Regions from separate parts of the Metabacillus flavus genome, predicted to be linked through region 3. Evidence: riboswitches for the same ligand, from Rfam matches in the RefSeq annotation. Region 3 holds a riboswitch; each other region holds the start of a gene.
The links. Region 3 has a riboswitch for S-adenosylmethionine ahead of mtnK (S-methyl-5-thioribose kinase). Riboswitches for the same ligand answer to the same signal wherever they lie in the genome.

Region 1 (3,924 bases), 1.9 Mb from region 3:
ACATAATCCTACCGTTTCAGTGCTAGAAGAGAGGGTGGCGCAGCTTGAGGGCGGGGCAGGTGCTCTTGCTGTTTCGAGCGGAATGGCAGCCATTACCCTCGCGATACTAAATATTGCAGAAGCTGGAGATGAAATTGTCGCAGCTTCCAATCTTTACGGCGGAACCTATAATTTATTTGCTAACACATTGCCGAGATACGGAATCAAAACAGTTTTTGCCGATGCATCAGATCCTGAGAATTTTAAGAAGGCAATCACTCAAAAAACGAAGGCAATTTTCGGAGAAATAATCGGAAATCCCAGTCTTCAGGTTCTTGATGTTGCATCGGTATCTGAAATTGCTCATGAAGCGGGGATCCCTTTAATCATTGATAATACCTTTGCTACACCATACCTTTTCAGACCCATTGACCATGGAGCGGACATTGTGGTTCATTCGGCAACAAAATGGCTGCTTGGGAATGGAACAACGCTTGGAGGAATTATTGTAGATGGCGGCAAGTTTGACTGGTCTACAGGCAAATTTCCAGCCTTCGTTACTCCTGATCCAAGCTACCACAATATCGTTTTTGCCGAAGCCCTCGGTGAACTCGCTTATATCGTAAAGGCAAGGGTTCAGCTTCTGAGGGATTTAGGTCCGGCACTAAGTCCGTACAATGCCTTTCAATTCACGCTCGGTTTAGAGACGCTGCATGTCAGGATGAAGGAACATATTGCGAATACGAGGAAAATCGTTTCCTACCTTCAAAACCATCCTGCCATAAAGTGGGTTCTGTATCCGGAGCTTGAAGGCCATCCATCAAAAAGCCTTGCTGATCGATATTTGCCTAAAGGAGCGGGTGCTGTTATTGTCTTTGGAATAGATAGGGGCTTGGAGGAAGGGAAAGCCGTGATCAATCATACGAAATTATGGTCTCATGTAGCGAATGTCGGGGATGCCAAAAGCTTGATTATTCATCCGGCAAGCACGACACATCAGCAGCTTGGCAAGGAAGAGCTGTCAGAGGCCGGGGTTTCCGAGGATCTGATCAGATTGTCTGTAGGAATTGAACATTCAGACGATCTCATTGAAGATCTGGAGTCAGCTATTTTCGCAGCTACGGGAAAACGATCGTTAACTGTCATAAGCAATTAGTTGCATACATTATGTGTTGACAACTTTATTTTTGCATGATAAACTCACTTTCAGATCTGAAATATTTTTAAAATTTCAAACTATCCCAACTGAATAATAAATTGTTCTCTTATTAAGAGAGGTGGAGGGACGTGCCCTATGAAGCCCGGCAACCATCAGTCATGTGACTGAAATGGTGCCAATTCACTCAAAATGCCGAGGCATTTTGAAAGATGAGAGAAAGGTATCCTATATTTTAATGCCTTTCTGCTCACTTATGCAGAAGGGCATTTTTTATTCTTTTCAGATCGTATCAGAAAGAAGGTGAGTGCAGTGATTACACTAAATAATGTTTCAAAAGTATACTCTGTAAAATCAGGGAGTATCACAGCCGTGGATGATGTAAACCTTGAAGTTCAAAAAGGGGAAATCTTTGGGATCATCGGCTACAGCGGAGCAGGCAAGAGTTCTTTGATCAGGCTTTTGAATGGTCTCGAGACTCCGACATCGGGAACAATTGAGGTCGCAGGCAACCGCATAGGTGAGATAAAAGGAAGCAAGCTTCGGAAGGCCAGACAGGAAATCAGTATGATCTTCCAGCATTTTAATCTCCTGTGGTCCCGCACAGTCGCTGACAACATTGCATTCCCGCTTGAAATTGCAGGAATCCCTGCTTCTGAAAGAAAGGAGCGGGTGAAGGAATTAGTCCGTCTTGTCGGATTGGAAGGCAGAGAGAGTGCTTATCCATCACAGCTGAGCGGAGGTCAAAAGCAGCGGGTCGGTATTGCAAGAGCCCTTGCTAATAACCCGAAAGTGCTGCTGTGTGACGAAGCAACCTCAGCGCTTGACCCTCAGACAACGGATTCTATTCTGGAACTGCTTGTAGATATTAACCAGCGTCTGGGCCTGACAATTGTTCTCATTACCCATGAGATGCACGTCATCCGCAAAATCTGCCACAAGGTAGCGGTCATGGAAGATGGGAAAATTGTTGAGGAAGGAGAGGTGCTGAATGTATTCAGAAAACCTAAAGCTCCTATTACGAAACGATTTGTCCAGCAGGTTACTGAGCCTGAAGAGACAAAGGAAACCATTGCCCATCTGATTGATTCTTATCCATCAGGACGAATCGTCCAGCTGACCTTCGTAGGCGATTCTACCGAGCAGCCGGTTGTGACCAGCTTAATTAAAAACTACGATGTAAAGGTGAATATCCTGCAGGGTAAAATATCTCAGACCCAAAGCGGGGCTTATGGTGCACTGTTCCTTTATATTGACGGGGAAGAAACAGAAATGGACCGGGCTTTACAATTCTTATCAGATCATCAGGTAGAAGTGGAGGTGGTTGCCCATGCTTGAGCAATTATTTCCAGAAGTGAATTGGGATAAGGTTTGGACGGCTGCAGCTGAAACGATTTATATGACCGGCGTTTCGGTGCTGGCAACTTTTATTCTTGGAATTCTCCTTGGATTGCTATTATTCCTTACATCAAAAGGAAACGTCTGGGAAAATCGGATTGTAAACATTATTATTTCAGCTTTCGTGAACGTTTTTCGTTCCATACCTTTCATTATTTTAATCATCCTTTTGATTCCATTCACAAAAGCGCTCGTTGGGTCTATGCTCGGTGCAGAAGCTGCACTTCCCGCTTTAATCATCGGCGCAGCGCCTTTTTACGCAAGAATGGTTGAAATCGGTTTAAGGGAAATTGATAAAGGGGTTATTGAAGCAGCAAGATCAATGGGTGCTTCCACCTTTACGATCATCTGGAAGGTCCTCTTGCCGGAATCGATGCCAGCCCTTGCATCAGGTATTACCGTTACCGCTATTGCTCTAGTCGGATACTCGGCTATGGCAGGTGTCATCGGTGCCGGCGGACTTGGGAATCTTGCTTATTTGGAAGGCTTCCAGCGCAGCAACAATGAAGTGACGTTAGTAGCTACCATTCTTATCTTAATTATTGTGTTTATTCTCCAAATCATTGGAGATCTCATTACAAGAAAACTAGACAAACGCTAGGGGGAAAAGAAATGAAGAAATTATTATTAAGTACAGTATTTGCGGTATCCGCGCTGGCATTATCGGCGTGCGGGACATCCGATTCAGGCTCAGGCAGTGAAGAAAAAGGGAAATTGGTTGTAGGTGCATCCAACGTTCCTCACGCCGAAATTCTTGAAGAAGCTAAGCCTCTTTTAGAGAAAAAAGGAGTAGAACTGGAAATTAAAACGTTCCAGGACTATATTCTTCCGAATAAAACACTTGCTGACAAAGAAATTGATGCTAACTACTTCCAGCACATTCCGTACCTTGAGTCTCAGATGGCTGAAAATAAAAATTATGATTTTGTGAATGCCGGTGGAATTCATATCGAGCCAATTGGAGTGTATTCAAAGAAATACAAATCACTTGATAAGCTTCCTAAGGGAGCTGAAATCATCATGAGCAACTCGGTTGCAGACCACGGACGAATTCTGACTATGCTTGAGAGTGAAGGCCTGATTAAGCTTAAAGAAGGTGTAGACAAAACGAAAGCTACGGTTGAAGATATTGAGGAGAATAAAAAGGATATTAAATTCAAAGCTGATGTAGAAGCAAGTCTTCTTCCGCAAATCTACAACAATGATGAGGGCGATGCAGTGCTAATCAACACAAATTACGCGATTGATGCAGGACTTAATCCACAAAAAGATGCGATTGCGTTAGAAGGTTCTGATTCTCCGTATGTAAACATCATTGCTGTCCGCAAAGGCGATGAAAATAAAAAAGAAGTAAAAGCACTTGTTGAAGTGCTTCACTCTGATGAAATCAA
Region 2 (3,924 bases), 210 kb from region 3:
CCGGCACAAATTTTTCGCTAATGATATCCTCTGATGCCAGTCTAGCAAAAAAGCGGCCATTTTCAGTAATTCTCATCGTACAGTAGAGCTGATCTCCCTTTTCAGGCCAAATCAGCCGATCTTCAGGCAGAATATCATTTGCGATAAGGGCATCCTTGGAAAGACCAATATTCACAAATACACCCATGTGATCAACCGCATCCATCGCTTCCACCCAGCCGTATTCTCCTTCCCGTAGAGTCGGCATTTTCATTGTTGCAGCCAATCTGCTCTCATAATCCAGGTAAAGGAAAACATCTACAAACTCTTTATCTTCAATTGGCTCCGTTATTTCACTGTCATGAAGAAGAACTCTCGTCTCCCCATCCGTCAGGAAATAGCCAAATTCCAAACGCTCATCAATTTCCAGTCGTTCATACGTGCCTGCTCTCACAAGTCACCTAACCTTTCTGTACCGCGTACATGTTGTATGGCATGTTTAATTCTACTATAATCAAAGGATAAAGTGAAACTTCCTTCAGCGGGGGGGTTCGCTGAAGGTTAGTGGAACAGAATCGGGCACTTACGGGCAGTTATGAGATTGAACGCTCCATATTTGGCAGGTGAACCAGTCCAAGGCTCGGTCCCCTACTGCCCGTTAGTGCGGGATAAAGTGAAACTTCCTTCAGTGGGGGGTTCGCTGAAGGTTAGTGGAACAGAATCGGGCACTTACGGGCAGTTATGAGATTGAACGCTCCATATTTGGTAGGTGAACCAGTCCAAGGCTCGGTCCCCTACTGCCCGTTAGTGCGGGATAAAGTGAAACTTCCTTCAGCGGGGGGGTTCGCTGAAGGTTAGTGGAACAGAATCGGGCACTTACGGGCAGTTATGAGATTGAACGCTCCATATTTGGCAGGTGAACCAGTCCAAGGCTCGGTCCCCTACTGCCCGTTAGTGCGGGATAAAGTGAAACTTCCTTCAGCAGGGGAATCTCGCTTAAGGTTAGTGGAGTAAAGTGCAAGTATGAAAACGCGGGAGGAATGACATGTCTAAGGAGAACTCATTTGACATCGTTTCAAAGGTCGAATTGCCGGAAGTGCAGAATGCAATCGTGGTGGCGTTAAAGGAAGTTCAGAACCGCTATGACTTCAAAGGAAGCAAAAGCGACATTAAACTTGAAAAAGAAGAGCTTGTTCTTGTATCTGACGATGATTATAAACTTGAACAGCTGAAAGATGTGCTAATCAGCAAACTGATTCGCCGTGAAGTACCGGTAAAGAACATTCAGTATGGAAAAGTAGAAGGTGCATCAGGCGGCACAGTACGCCAGCGCGGCAAGCTCGTTCAAGGGATCGATAAGGACAATGCAAAGCGTATTAACACGATAATTAAAAACTCCGGCTTGAAAGTGAAATCCCAGGTTCAGGATGACCAGGTGCGCGTCACCGGAAAAAACCGTGATGATTTGCAGCAGGTGATCGCGGCGATCAGACAGGCTGAACTTCCAATCGATGTGCAATTTATTAATTACCGATAATTTTTGTCGTGGACCGCTTTGGGTGAGCGGTCTTTTTTCGGAACTGTCCTCCAATTCAGCATAAATTCTAAATTTTCATCATATATCTCTAAAATTCATCATATATCTCTAAAATTCATCATAAGTTGGAAAAATTCATCATAAACGTCAAAAATTCATCATAAAACTGGAAAGTGTACGCATAAATTGATAAACAGCCATTCACGAAGGCTCTCAGCCTAGAAAATGAGTGTACCATTGTAAAAAACCTCCCCTTCCCCCTTGAATGTTTTCGAAAAATTAGGTAAATTGGGAGTAATCTATTTTTAAACAACTCCATATCGTTCTTATCAAGAGAAGCTGAGGGACTGGCCCGATGACGCTTCAGCAACCGGTCATGCAAGTGCGCGTGCCAAGGTGCTAAATCCAGCTAAGCATTGTGCTTGGAAGATAAGAAGAAGTCCGAATGTTAAAGCCTTCTTCTACAAGAAGGCTTTTTATTTTTTAGAGGGGGGATCAGCAGGTGGGCTTTCTAGAAGATTTACAAAATGAAATTTTAATAGCAGACGGGGCAATGGGGACACTTTTATACTCCCATGGCATTGACCGATGTTTTGAAGAGTTGAATCTGTCAAACCCTGATCAGGTCCAGAGCATTCATGAGGCATACATTAACGCTGGTGCACGGGTTATTCAAACGAACACATATGGCGGAAATCATATTAAACTGTCCCGCTATGGACTGGAAGATGATATCCGGGCTATCAATTCGAAAGCGGCACGGCTTGCGAGAAAAGCTGCAGGCAGCCAGGCTTATGTTCTTGCCACAATGGGCGGAGTCCGTGCTTTCAAAAAAAGCTCTCACACGCTGGATGAGCTGAAACGCAGCTTCCGCGAGCAGCTTTATGTACTCCTTAATGAAGACATCGATGGACTTCTGCTCGAAACATTTTACGATTTGGAAGAGCTGAAAACAATTCTTGAGATAGCGAGAAAAGAAACCAATAAGCCGATTGTCGCCAATGTGTCGCTGCATGAAACCGGTGTGCTGCAGGATGGGACACCTCTTGAAAAAGGCTTAAAGGACTTAGAAGCACTCGGCGCAGATGTTGTCGGCCTGAACTGCCGGCTTGGCCCGTATCACATGCTCGAATCGCTTGAAGAGGTTCCGCTGCTTGAAAAAGCATTTCTCTCTGTCTATCCAAATGGCAGTCTTCCATCTGTTGAAGAAGGAAGACTTGTGTATGAATCGGATGAAGGGTACTTTGCAGAGAGCGCCCTAGCCTTCCGCAATCAAGGTGCCAGGCTGATCGGCGGCTGCTGCGGGACGACGCCTAAACACATAAAGGCAATGGCTGATGCATTAAGAGGACTTGCACCAATCAAGGAAAAATCCGTAAAGCAGCGAAAGCCCGTCACCGTTCATGAACGGCTCGAGCCTGCCTATCCCCCGCTCCACCAAATTGTTAAGGAGCGCAGGTCCGTTATTGTCGAACTGGATCCCCCAAAAACGCTCGGTTTGGAAAAGTTTTTTAAAGGGGCCGAAGAACTGAAAAAGACCGGTATTGACAGCATCACGCTTGCTGACAACTCTCTCGCTTCACCGAGAGTAAGCAATGCAGCTGTCGGAACCCAGCTGAAGGAAAAACATGATATGAGGCCGCTTATTCACCTCACCTGCCGCGACCGGAATTTGATTGGCCTTCAATCTCATCTAATGGGACTTCATTCCCTTGGATTGACGGACGTGCTGGCGATTACAGGTGATCCCTCTAAAATTGGCGATTTCCCAGGTGCTACCTCCGTGTATGACCTGTCCTCCTTCGACTTGATTTCACTGATCAAGCAGTTCAATGAAGGGTTATCCTACTCAGGAAAAGCACTTGGCGGCAAAACGAATTTCACTGTGGCAGGAGCATTCAATCCAAATGTCCGGCATTTAAATAAAGCGGCCGAACGCCTGGAGAAAAAAATTGCCTGCGGAGCGGATTATTTTATCTCTCAGCCGATTTATTCCATCCAGCAGATGGAAGAGGTGCATGAAGCGGTCAAGCATCTGACTGCACCGCTGTATATCGGCATCATGCCGCTGACAAGCAGCCGGAACGCAGAATTTATTCATCATGAAATCCCAGGCATCAAGCTTTCTGACAGCATTCGTGAAACGATGGCAAAAGCGGGCGGGGATCCTATTCAATCAAAAAAAGAAGGCATTGCGATTGCAAAAGACCTGATTGATGCGGCATTTGACTTATTTAACGGCATTTATCTGATTACGCCGTTTTTAAAATACGAATACTCAGTCGAACTGGCAGAGTACATCCGGGAAAAAGAGAAGCAGCGTTCAGAAAGGGAGTTTTCACATGTCCAGCATTCGTGAACAAATCGCAAAAAGAATTCTAGTACTAGACGGCGCAATGGGAACGATG
Region 3 (3,924 bases):
CCATTGCGGGCGATGCGGTCGGCCCCTGTAATAATGGCGGAAATGTTCTTCTTCTGAATCGTGAAGGCAGCCATATTGTCAGTAATGAGTGTTACATCGATTCCCGCCTGCATCAATTCCCATGCTGTCAGCCGTGCACCCTGAAGGACTGGGCGGGTTTCACAAGCATATACCTGAAGAGGAAAATCCTGTTCCTGCGCTAAATAAAATGGCGCAAGAGCGGTCCCGTAACGGGCTGTTGCAATGGATCCAGCGTTGCAGATGGTCATAATGCGGTCGTTTTTATTAAAGAGCTTCAGAGCATGCTGGCCGATTTGCCTGCACGTTTCCTCATCCTCCACCTGTATTTGGATGGCTTCGTGGATCAGATTGGTTTTGGCTTCATTGACCGATTTTACTTGGCTGCAGGCGGCAGTTAAACGGTTGAGTGCCCAGGCAAGGTTCACAGCCGTTGGCCGGGAGCCAGCCAGATAGTTTTTTTCCTCATTGAGTTTGGAGAGAAAGGATTCAATTTCCGTTTCCTCGTAGCGGGATGCAGACAGGGCAAGACCGAATGCAGCAGTAATGCCGATTGCCGGTGCCCCTCTGACCTTTAAAGTTTGGATCGCATGCCATACCTCTTGAATCGTATTTAATTCAATATATTCGGTAACGGCAGGCAGCTTTTGCTGATCAAGCAATGAAATATAGGTTTCCTTCCATTCAACAGAACGGGGGATTGTGAAAGAATGCTGTTGTGTCATGTTCGTAAAATCCTCCTATTAGCGGGCAATTGCATGCCGGAAAAAACGTTTTAGCTGGCCAGGTTCCGTGATGTTGCGGCGCTGTTTGATTAATTTTTTTCCTAATTCCAGCGCTTGGATTTTTGATTCAATTCTGCGGCTGTAAGGCTCAATCGTATCGAGATCTGCAACGTGGGCCAGCCCGATTGTCCTGCGGATGACTTCACATCCTGCAAATCCGATCGTATCTTCGAAAATTTGTTCCAGCGTATGCTCAAGGTAGCCTTCCACTTCAGAAAAACGCTCTAAGCTGTCCTTTTTCCATGCAGCTGTAAATTCTTCTTCAAATGTGTTCCATGCTTTTTCAATTGCTTCAAAAATAAAGTCCTGTTCCTGTTCTTCACGAGATAGAGCGTTGAGAAGCAGGTTTGCGATAAATTGGCCCGGATCAAATCCAATCGGTCCAAAGAAAGCAAATTCAGGATCAATCACCTTTGTTTCCGTTTCACTGACAAAAATACTGCCTGTGTGCAGATCTCCGTGAAGAAGCGCTCCTGCTTCTGTTAAAAATTTCCTTTTCAATTTAGCGACTTCGAGCTTTACGTGTGTATCCTCCCAAAGCGTTTCCGCAGCCTCCCGAAGCTCCGGTTCAAAATCATTTGATTCATAGTCGAAGAATGGATCCGTAAAAACAAAATCCTCGGTAATTTTGCATAGATCCGGATTGGTAAATTGTTTAACAAGCTGTTTTTTAACATGCGGTTTCAAAGCGAAATCACTTGTGTAAAAAAGGGTATGAGCCATAAATTTCCCGATATGTTCAGCTAGCAGCGGCACATCTTTTCTTTCAATCAGTGCTTTTCTTGCAATCTGCAAATGTGAAAGATCCTCCATTACAGTAATGGCAAGTGTCTGGTCGGTGTAATAAACTTCAGGAACCAATCCCGGAGCAAGCTCTGCCTGTTTTACAAGGGCGCTGCTTTCAATTCTAGCCCGGTCCAATGTAAGCGGCCACGATTCTCCAATGACTTTTGCATAGGGCAGGGCTTGCTTTAAAATAATGCCTTTGCCTGATTTAGGTTCTGTAATATGGAAAACGAGATTTAAATTTCCGTCACCAATTTCCTCACAGTTTAGAACAAGATTGTCTTCAAATAGGCCAAGCCTGACTGCGAGTGCCACAGCGGAGCTTTCGATAAGCGGTTCGTAAAGTGATGAGTTTGCGATTGCCATAAATATTCCCCTCCTGAGGTGCTGATAAAAAACTAAATGAGCATGAAAAAGCCTCTTTCCTTTTGAGAAAGAGGCTTGAAGAGGCTGTCTTCGCACCTCTTATCTCCCAGATCGCATTTGCTTTCTGACGGATTTAGCACCGTGCCTTGCGGAGCGATAAGCCCCGGCGCTTGCTGCTGCGCCCCATTTCACAATGGTATTACGGTCGGTTGCTGTTGGGGTCAACGGGCCAATTCCCTCTCCCAACTCTCGATAAGAGTATGTTTTAATTTTTCGAATGTTTTAATTGTTTCGTAATCACTTGATGAAAATGTTACCAGCTAAGGAATGGGGCTGTCAATCCCTTTTTACAAAAGATTGATAAAATTCCGGACGCCGGTCCTCAAAAACGGGAATTTGTTTTCGAATCGCCGCAATTTCACTGAGATCCAGTTCCGCCCTTAACACTTCTTCACCTTCCCCAGCTTCAGCAATTACATTCCCCCATGGGTCAATGACGAGTGAATGACCGGCAAACTGATTGTGAGGATCAGATCCAGAGCGGTTGCAGGCAACAATAAATGCCTGATTTTCAATGGCTCTCGCTATAAGAAGGGATCTCCAGTGCTGAAGGCGGGGAAGTGGCCACTCTGCAGCAACAAAGAGCACCTCTGCACCATTTGAGGCATGTTCGCGCATCCATTCCGGAAAACGGATGTCATAGCAGATAAACCCTGCACAGTTTAAGCCGTCTAACGTAAATAGTCCGCTTTCTTTTCCGGCTGTCAGGTAATGATGTTCATTCATCAGCTTAAATAAGTGCAGCTTGCTGTACTCGTGAACCAGGGTTCCTTCACGATCAAAGATGAGCATGGTATTGGTGACCTTATGGCCGGATTTTTTTGCGATAGATCCAGCAATCAAATTGACGCTGTTTTTCTTTGCAAGCTCGGAAAGGAAAACTTTTGAATCTTTGCCTTCTTCATCTGCAATTGTTTCAAGTCTTGTCAGATCGTAGCCGGTGTTCCATAATTCCGGCAGGATGAGAAAGTCCGGCGCCTCTTTTTTGATCGCTTCTTCCATTGCATGAGACACGCGCCTTTTATTTTCTGCAGGATCGCCAAATGCGATATCAATTTGAATGCAGCAGATTGTATGTTTCATTTCAGACCAGCTTCCTTCAGATGAATTTTAGCTTTACTTTTTGTTATTAACACTATATGATTTTGGACTAGAATTTCAAGAATTTTTTGAGAAGGTGGAATAAATGAATTTTTTTGAGCCATCCCGCTTGCTAAAACGCTTGCCTGAGCAGTTCTTTGCTGCGTTAGCAATGAAGGCGGCCGCCAAAGTGAAAGCTGGATATGACGTGATAAACCTCGGCCAGGGGAATCCCGATCGGCCGACGCCTGAGCATATTGTAATGGCGCTTCAAAAGGCTTCAGGCGATCCGGCCAATCACAAGTATTCTCCCTTCAGAGGGAAACATTCGCTGAAGGAAGCTGCAGCAAAGTTTTACGAAAGAGAATATGGGGTTCTATTGGATCCCGAAACTGAAATTGCCGTCCTCTTTGGGGGAAAAGCGGGTCTTGTTGAGCTTCCACAATGCCTTATGAATTCAGGAGACATTGCTCTCGTACCAGATCCGGGCTATCCGGATTACTGGTCTGGGGTAGAAATGGCAGAAGCGGAGATGTACACAATGCCTTTGCTTGAAGAAAACCAGTTTTTCCCCGATTATACAAAAATTCCGCCTGGTATTCTGGACTCCGCAAAGCTAATGTTCCTGAACTATCCGAACAACCCGACAGGAGCTGCAGCCAGCAAAGAGTTTTTCGAAAAGACAGTCGAACTGGCGAAAAAACATCATATCTGCATGGTGCATGATTTTGCATACGGAGCGATCGGTTTTGATGGTGAAAAGCCCCTCAGTTTCCTTCAGACACCCGGCGCAAAGGAAACTGGAATCGAAATCTATACACTTTCCAAG
Region 4 (3,924 bases), 550 kb from region 3:
ACGATTGAAATAAAATACAAATGATAAAACGCATTTCCTTGAATAAACCCCCCGATTTCCTCTATCGGATCGCCAATTCCCTGGCCGTTATAAACGTACATCATATAACGATATGCAACACTCCATAAAATAAAAGGAATAATAACCTTCGAAAAACGTGATTTCATAAACTTCCCAAATTGAAATCCTTTATTCCGAACCTGAAAAAACAAAAGAAAACCGCTGATGACCGCAAAAATTGGTGTCCCGAAACGGCCGATCTGGTTCAGAAAATACGAAAACCAGTCATACGTATCGTTATTCATACCAGAATTCGTTGCGGAAACGTGTACCGCCACAACAGCTAAACAAGCAAAGGCACGCAGGAAATGAATTTCAAACAAATAAGATTTACCGCTCTTCTGACTGGCCTCTTTTGCCATAACGATCACTCCTTTATTAAAAAGACTCCTTCATCATTTTAATCTGAAAAGCGGCCGAAATGGTGGCGTTCTATTAAAAGGCTTCTTTGGTCTCGTTTTGGATGCAAGGTCTTAAGATAGAGACATTCCACTTGTAAGCGCTATCTCCCTGCCATCCTGCATAAGCAAATAGTCATCACTAAACATAAATGTTTGCAAAATGGTGTTTTTGTCATTAATTGTTGTAAAAGGCAGAATAGCGGTTTATCAAGGTTTCTAATGAAACCTAATCAATCCTTTGCGAAATTTGTCGGAATTTGGAGTTAAAAGGGCAAACAGCTGATTTTTGAAGTGCTCACCGAAAACTTTTTTCAAATGGCGCACGCTATTTGGCTGTTCCGAACTTCCCAGCACTTATTTAGCCGGTACATTTTTTTCTGTTTGATGGCACACGTTATTTGGCCGTTCGGCTCTTCAATTTAGCCGTTCCTCCCGCTTATTTAGCCGTTCGGGAACCAAATTTAGCTGTTTCATTTTCTGTCCGCCGGCGCACGTTATTTAGCCGTTCCTGCCCCTTATTTACCTATTCCTCAACTGTACTATTTATGGATTGTTTCCAAACTCCATTTTGTTATATCTAAGCTGCTCACAGCCTTCTATCAACTAAAAAAAGCGATACCCTGGAAAAAGGGTACCGCTCTTAATATCAATTGGTATAGTTCTCTTTCATCTCTCCCGCTTCAGCTTGGCGGTGTCCAGCTTTCGGTTTCAGTCTTGGCAAGCCGAATGCTATGGCTAATATACCGCATAGAAGAGTCAGCATCGGATAGAATGTGTACGGAAGAATGCTGAGCGGAGAAGCTTTTACGAGCTGAGCCCCTGCCAGCATTTGGGCACCGTATGGAATCAGCCCCTGCACACTGCAAGAGAAAATATCCAAGATGCTTGCTGATTTTCTTTTATCTATGCCGTACTGATCGGCAATATTTTTCGCAAGCGGTCCTGCTGTGATAATTGAGATCGTGTTATTCGCAGTTGATAGGTTTGTTGCACTGACAAGTCCGGCAATTCCAAACTCTGCGCCTTTTTTTGTACGGATGTTTTTCGTCATAGCGTTCAGCAGGAAGGCAATTCCTCCATTATGCTTGATGAGTTCTACCATACCTCCAATAAGGACGGACAGGATGATAAGCTCTGACATTCCAGAGATGCCTTTCATCATGGTTTGAGAGAAGGTCAGGATATTGAAGCTTCCGTCTGCCAGACCGATAACACCTGTTAAGACAATTCCCCCGCCCAGTACGGCGACAACATTCAACCCGGCGAGTGCTGCGATGAGCACCCCAATGTAAGGGAGCAATTTTACAAAACTGAACTCCTTTGGTTCGACTGCTGAATCCATCCCAAGTGAAATGGCAACCAGGACGATAACTGTAACAATTGCTGCCGGCAGGACGATGAAAAAGTTCGTTTTAAACTTGTCCAGCATTTCGGTTTTCTGTGAGCGTACGGCTGCAATCGTTGTATCGGAAATAAACGATAAATTGTCTCCGAACATCGCTCCCCCAATAACAGAAGCAACAGCCAGAGCAACCGGAATTTCTGTCTCACCGCTGATTCCTGCTGCAATCGGTCCAAGAGCTGCAATAGTTCCCATTGATGTACCCATTGAGATTGAGACAAATGCTGCAATGATGAAAAGTCCTACTACTAAAAAGCTTTGAGGAAAATACGTTAAAGCCAGGTTAACTGTCGACTCTACCGCACCCATTCCTTTTGCCGCTTCCGAGAAAGCGCCGGCCAGGATGTAGATAAATACCATAATCATAATATCAGGATGTCCTGCACCCTTCGCAAAGCGTTCAACTTTTGATGTCAAATTTTCTTTTCTATTCATAAAAAGGGCAACTGCAACTGCCACAAGAATCGCTACAACCATCGGAAGCTTATAGAAGTCCCCAGTGATCACACCTGCTAAAATAAATAGCGATATAAAAATCAGCAATGGCAATAAAGCCAGCGGATTTCTTTTCGTTCCGTTATTTAAATCCATTTTCTCCACCTCGCTGCTATTCTGTTTTTCCAGCATTGCTGGTTATCATCACCTGCTGCCGGAAGATCCGCCTTATAAAAAAGACCCCTTCTTATCCTTTTAAGAAGAGGCCTTAATACACAATTTTCAGGACACTCTTCTTATCTTCCAAGCTCTGGAGCTTGCTGGATTTGGCACAGCACTCTTCAAAAAAAGTCCGCTGCCGAGGCATCGCAGGGCCAGTCCCTCCGCCTCTCATGATAAGAAGTTCGAATTAATTTATTGGCTTTTCAAAAACAATCTTTTACTACCTTAAGGGCTGACAGGATAAATGTCAAACAAAATAAGATGCGAATTTTACTTTTTCAAGAAAATAATATTCCTATTCAAAAAATAGAAAACCCTTTCATTTCTAATATAAAAGGGCACTGTATCGTTTTCAGACAATTATTATAGCACTCGAATATTTACAATTATTACTATTGATTCAAAAAAGGACTTTTCCATTCCATTAGCCCTCCGTATCTTCTGCTGAATGGCAATCAGTCCTTCAAAATCTGTTTCCTTATAATTCCGAATAACTGCAGGCTTTGGCCCATTCTCATCGAAAACGTAAAAGTCCTTCCTGTACATTGGTTTCCCCCGTCTCAAGCATTTTCTAATAATAATTAATACCGCTTTCTGAGATTTAGAAACCTTTACAAAAAAGCAGACCACTACAGATGGTCTGCTTCCGCTTCAACGTTCGGATTCTTTAAAATGAATGGATTTTACTTTCTGGGTCTTTTCATTAAATTCAACTGTTACAAATAATCCGAATTCCCTGCTGCCCTGGCGTATCCAGAGCTTAAATTTTTCTGCTGCCAATTCATCATCCAATTTTTCGCGGCCAATATGCTTATAATCCAGCAGCTTGGCATCCGGATACTTACGCTTAACCTCTTGTATAGCAATTTTAGACCACTTTGCATATGCGGGCTCCTGCTGGTGTGCTGAATAAACAAGCCTAGGCTCAGCTATCCCTGCAAGTATACCTGCTATAAGAAAACAGGAAATCCATTTTTTCATCGTACATGACACATCCCTTTTTCTTTTTAGGGTTGCGCAAACGAATAAAAAAAAGACGTGCATCCGGCACGCCTTTTTTATCCAATTATGATTTGTTTAACAAACTGTGTTTTCTTCCATAAACGAAGTAAACAATTAAACCGGCAGCCAGCCAAATCAGGAAGGCAATCCAAGTTTGCATTTGAAGCTGGAGCATTAAATACGCACAGGAGAGGAAGGCTAAAATCGGCACAACTGGAACGAATGGAGTTTTAAACCCTGCCTTCATCCCTTCTCCTGATTTTCTTAAAACCAAGATCCCAATCGAAACCGACATAAAGGCAAACAGAGTACCGATACTTGTTAAATTTGCTAATTCATCAAGCGGTATAAAACCTGCAAAAAGGGAAACGAGCAAACAGCCCAGGTATGTCGTTTTGACAG

Region 1: it holds a riboswitch for S-adenosylmethionine, as region 3 does, so the genes downstream of both, J9317_RS16940 (methionine ABC transporter ATP-binding protein) here and mtnK (S-methyl-5-thioribose kinase) in region 3, are expected to answer to the same signal.
Region 2: it holds a riboswitch for S-adenosylmethionine, as region 3 does, so the genes downstream of both, J9317_RS06180 (bifunctional homocysteine S-methyltransferase/methylenetetrahydrofolate reductase) here and mtnK (S-methyl-5-thioribose kinase) in region 3, are expected to answer to the same signal.
Region 4: it holds a riboswitch for S-adenosylmethionine, as region 3 does, so the genes downstream of both, J9317_RS04560 (Na+/H+ antiporter NhaC family protein) here and mtnK (S-methyl-5-thioribose kinase) in region 3, are expected to answer to the same signal.

Annotation. Positions count from the first base shown of each region.
Region 1 covers NZ_JAGVRK010000001.1:3,281,206-3,285,129, reverse strand. The annotation lists gene J9317_RS16945 (O-acetylhomoserine aminocarboxypropyltransferase/cysteine synthase family protein) at 1-1,135, shown strand, start outside; SAM riboswitch class I at 1,242-1,354, shown strand; gene J9317_RS16940 (methionine ABC transporter ATP-binding protein) at 1,448-2,473, shown strand; gene J9317_RS16935 (methionine ABC transporter permease) at 2,466-3,134, shown strand; gene J9317_RS16930 (MetQ/NlpA family ABC transporter substrate-binding protein) at 3,146-3,924, shown strand, end outside.
Region 2 covers NZ_JAGVRK010000001.1:1,194,256-1,198,179, reverse strand. The annotation lists gene J9317_RS06190 (CvfB family protein) at 1-433, opposite strand, end outside; gene J9317_RS06185 (YajQ family cyclic di-GMP-binding protein) at 1,025-1,516, shown strand; SAM riboswitch class I at 1,840-1,952, shown strand; gene J9317_RS06180 (bifunctional homocysteine S-methyltransferase/methylenetetrahydrofolate reductase) at 2,019-3,875, shown strand; gene metH (methionine synthase) at 3,859-3,924, shown strand, end outside.
Region 3 covers NZ_JAGVRK010000001.1:1,399,686-1,403,609, forward strand. The annotation lists gene mtnA (S-methyl-5-thioribose-1-phosphate isomerase) at 1-743, opposite strand, end outside; gene mtnK (S-methyl-5-thioribose kinase) at 762-1,955, opposite strand; SAM riboswitch class I at 2,052-2,214, opposite strand; gene J9317_RS07245 (carbon-nitrogen family hydrolase) at 2,292-3,098, opposite strand; gene J9317_RS07250 (pyridoxal phosphate-dependent aminotransferase) at 3,202-3,924, shown strand, end outside.
Region 4 covers NZ_JAGVRK010000001.1:854,548-858,471, reverse strand. The annotation lists gene J9317_RS04565 (acyltransferase) at 1-422, opposite strand, end outside; gene J9317_RS04560 (Na+/H+ antiporter NhaC family protein) at 1,108-2,454, opposite strand; SAM riboswitch class I at 2,592-2,700, opposite strand; gene J9317_RS21005 (hypothetical protein) at 2,884-3,066, opposite strand; gene J9317_RS04550 (YqzG/YhdC family protein) at 3,172-3,501, opposite strand; gene bcaP (branched-chain amino acid transporter BcaP) at 3,587-3,924, opposite strand, start outside.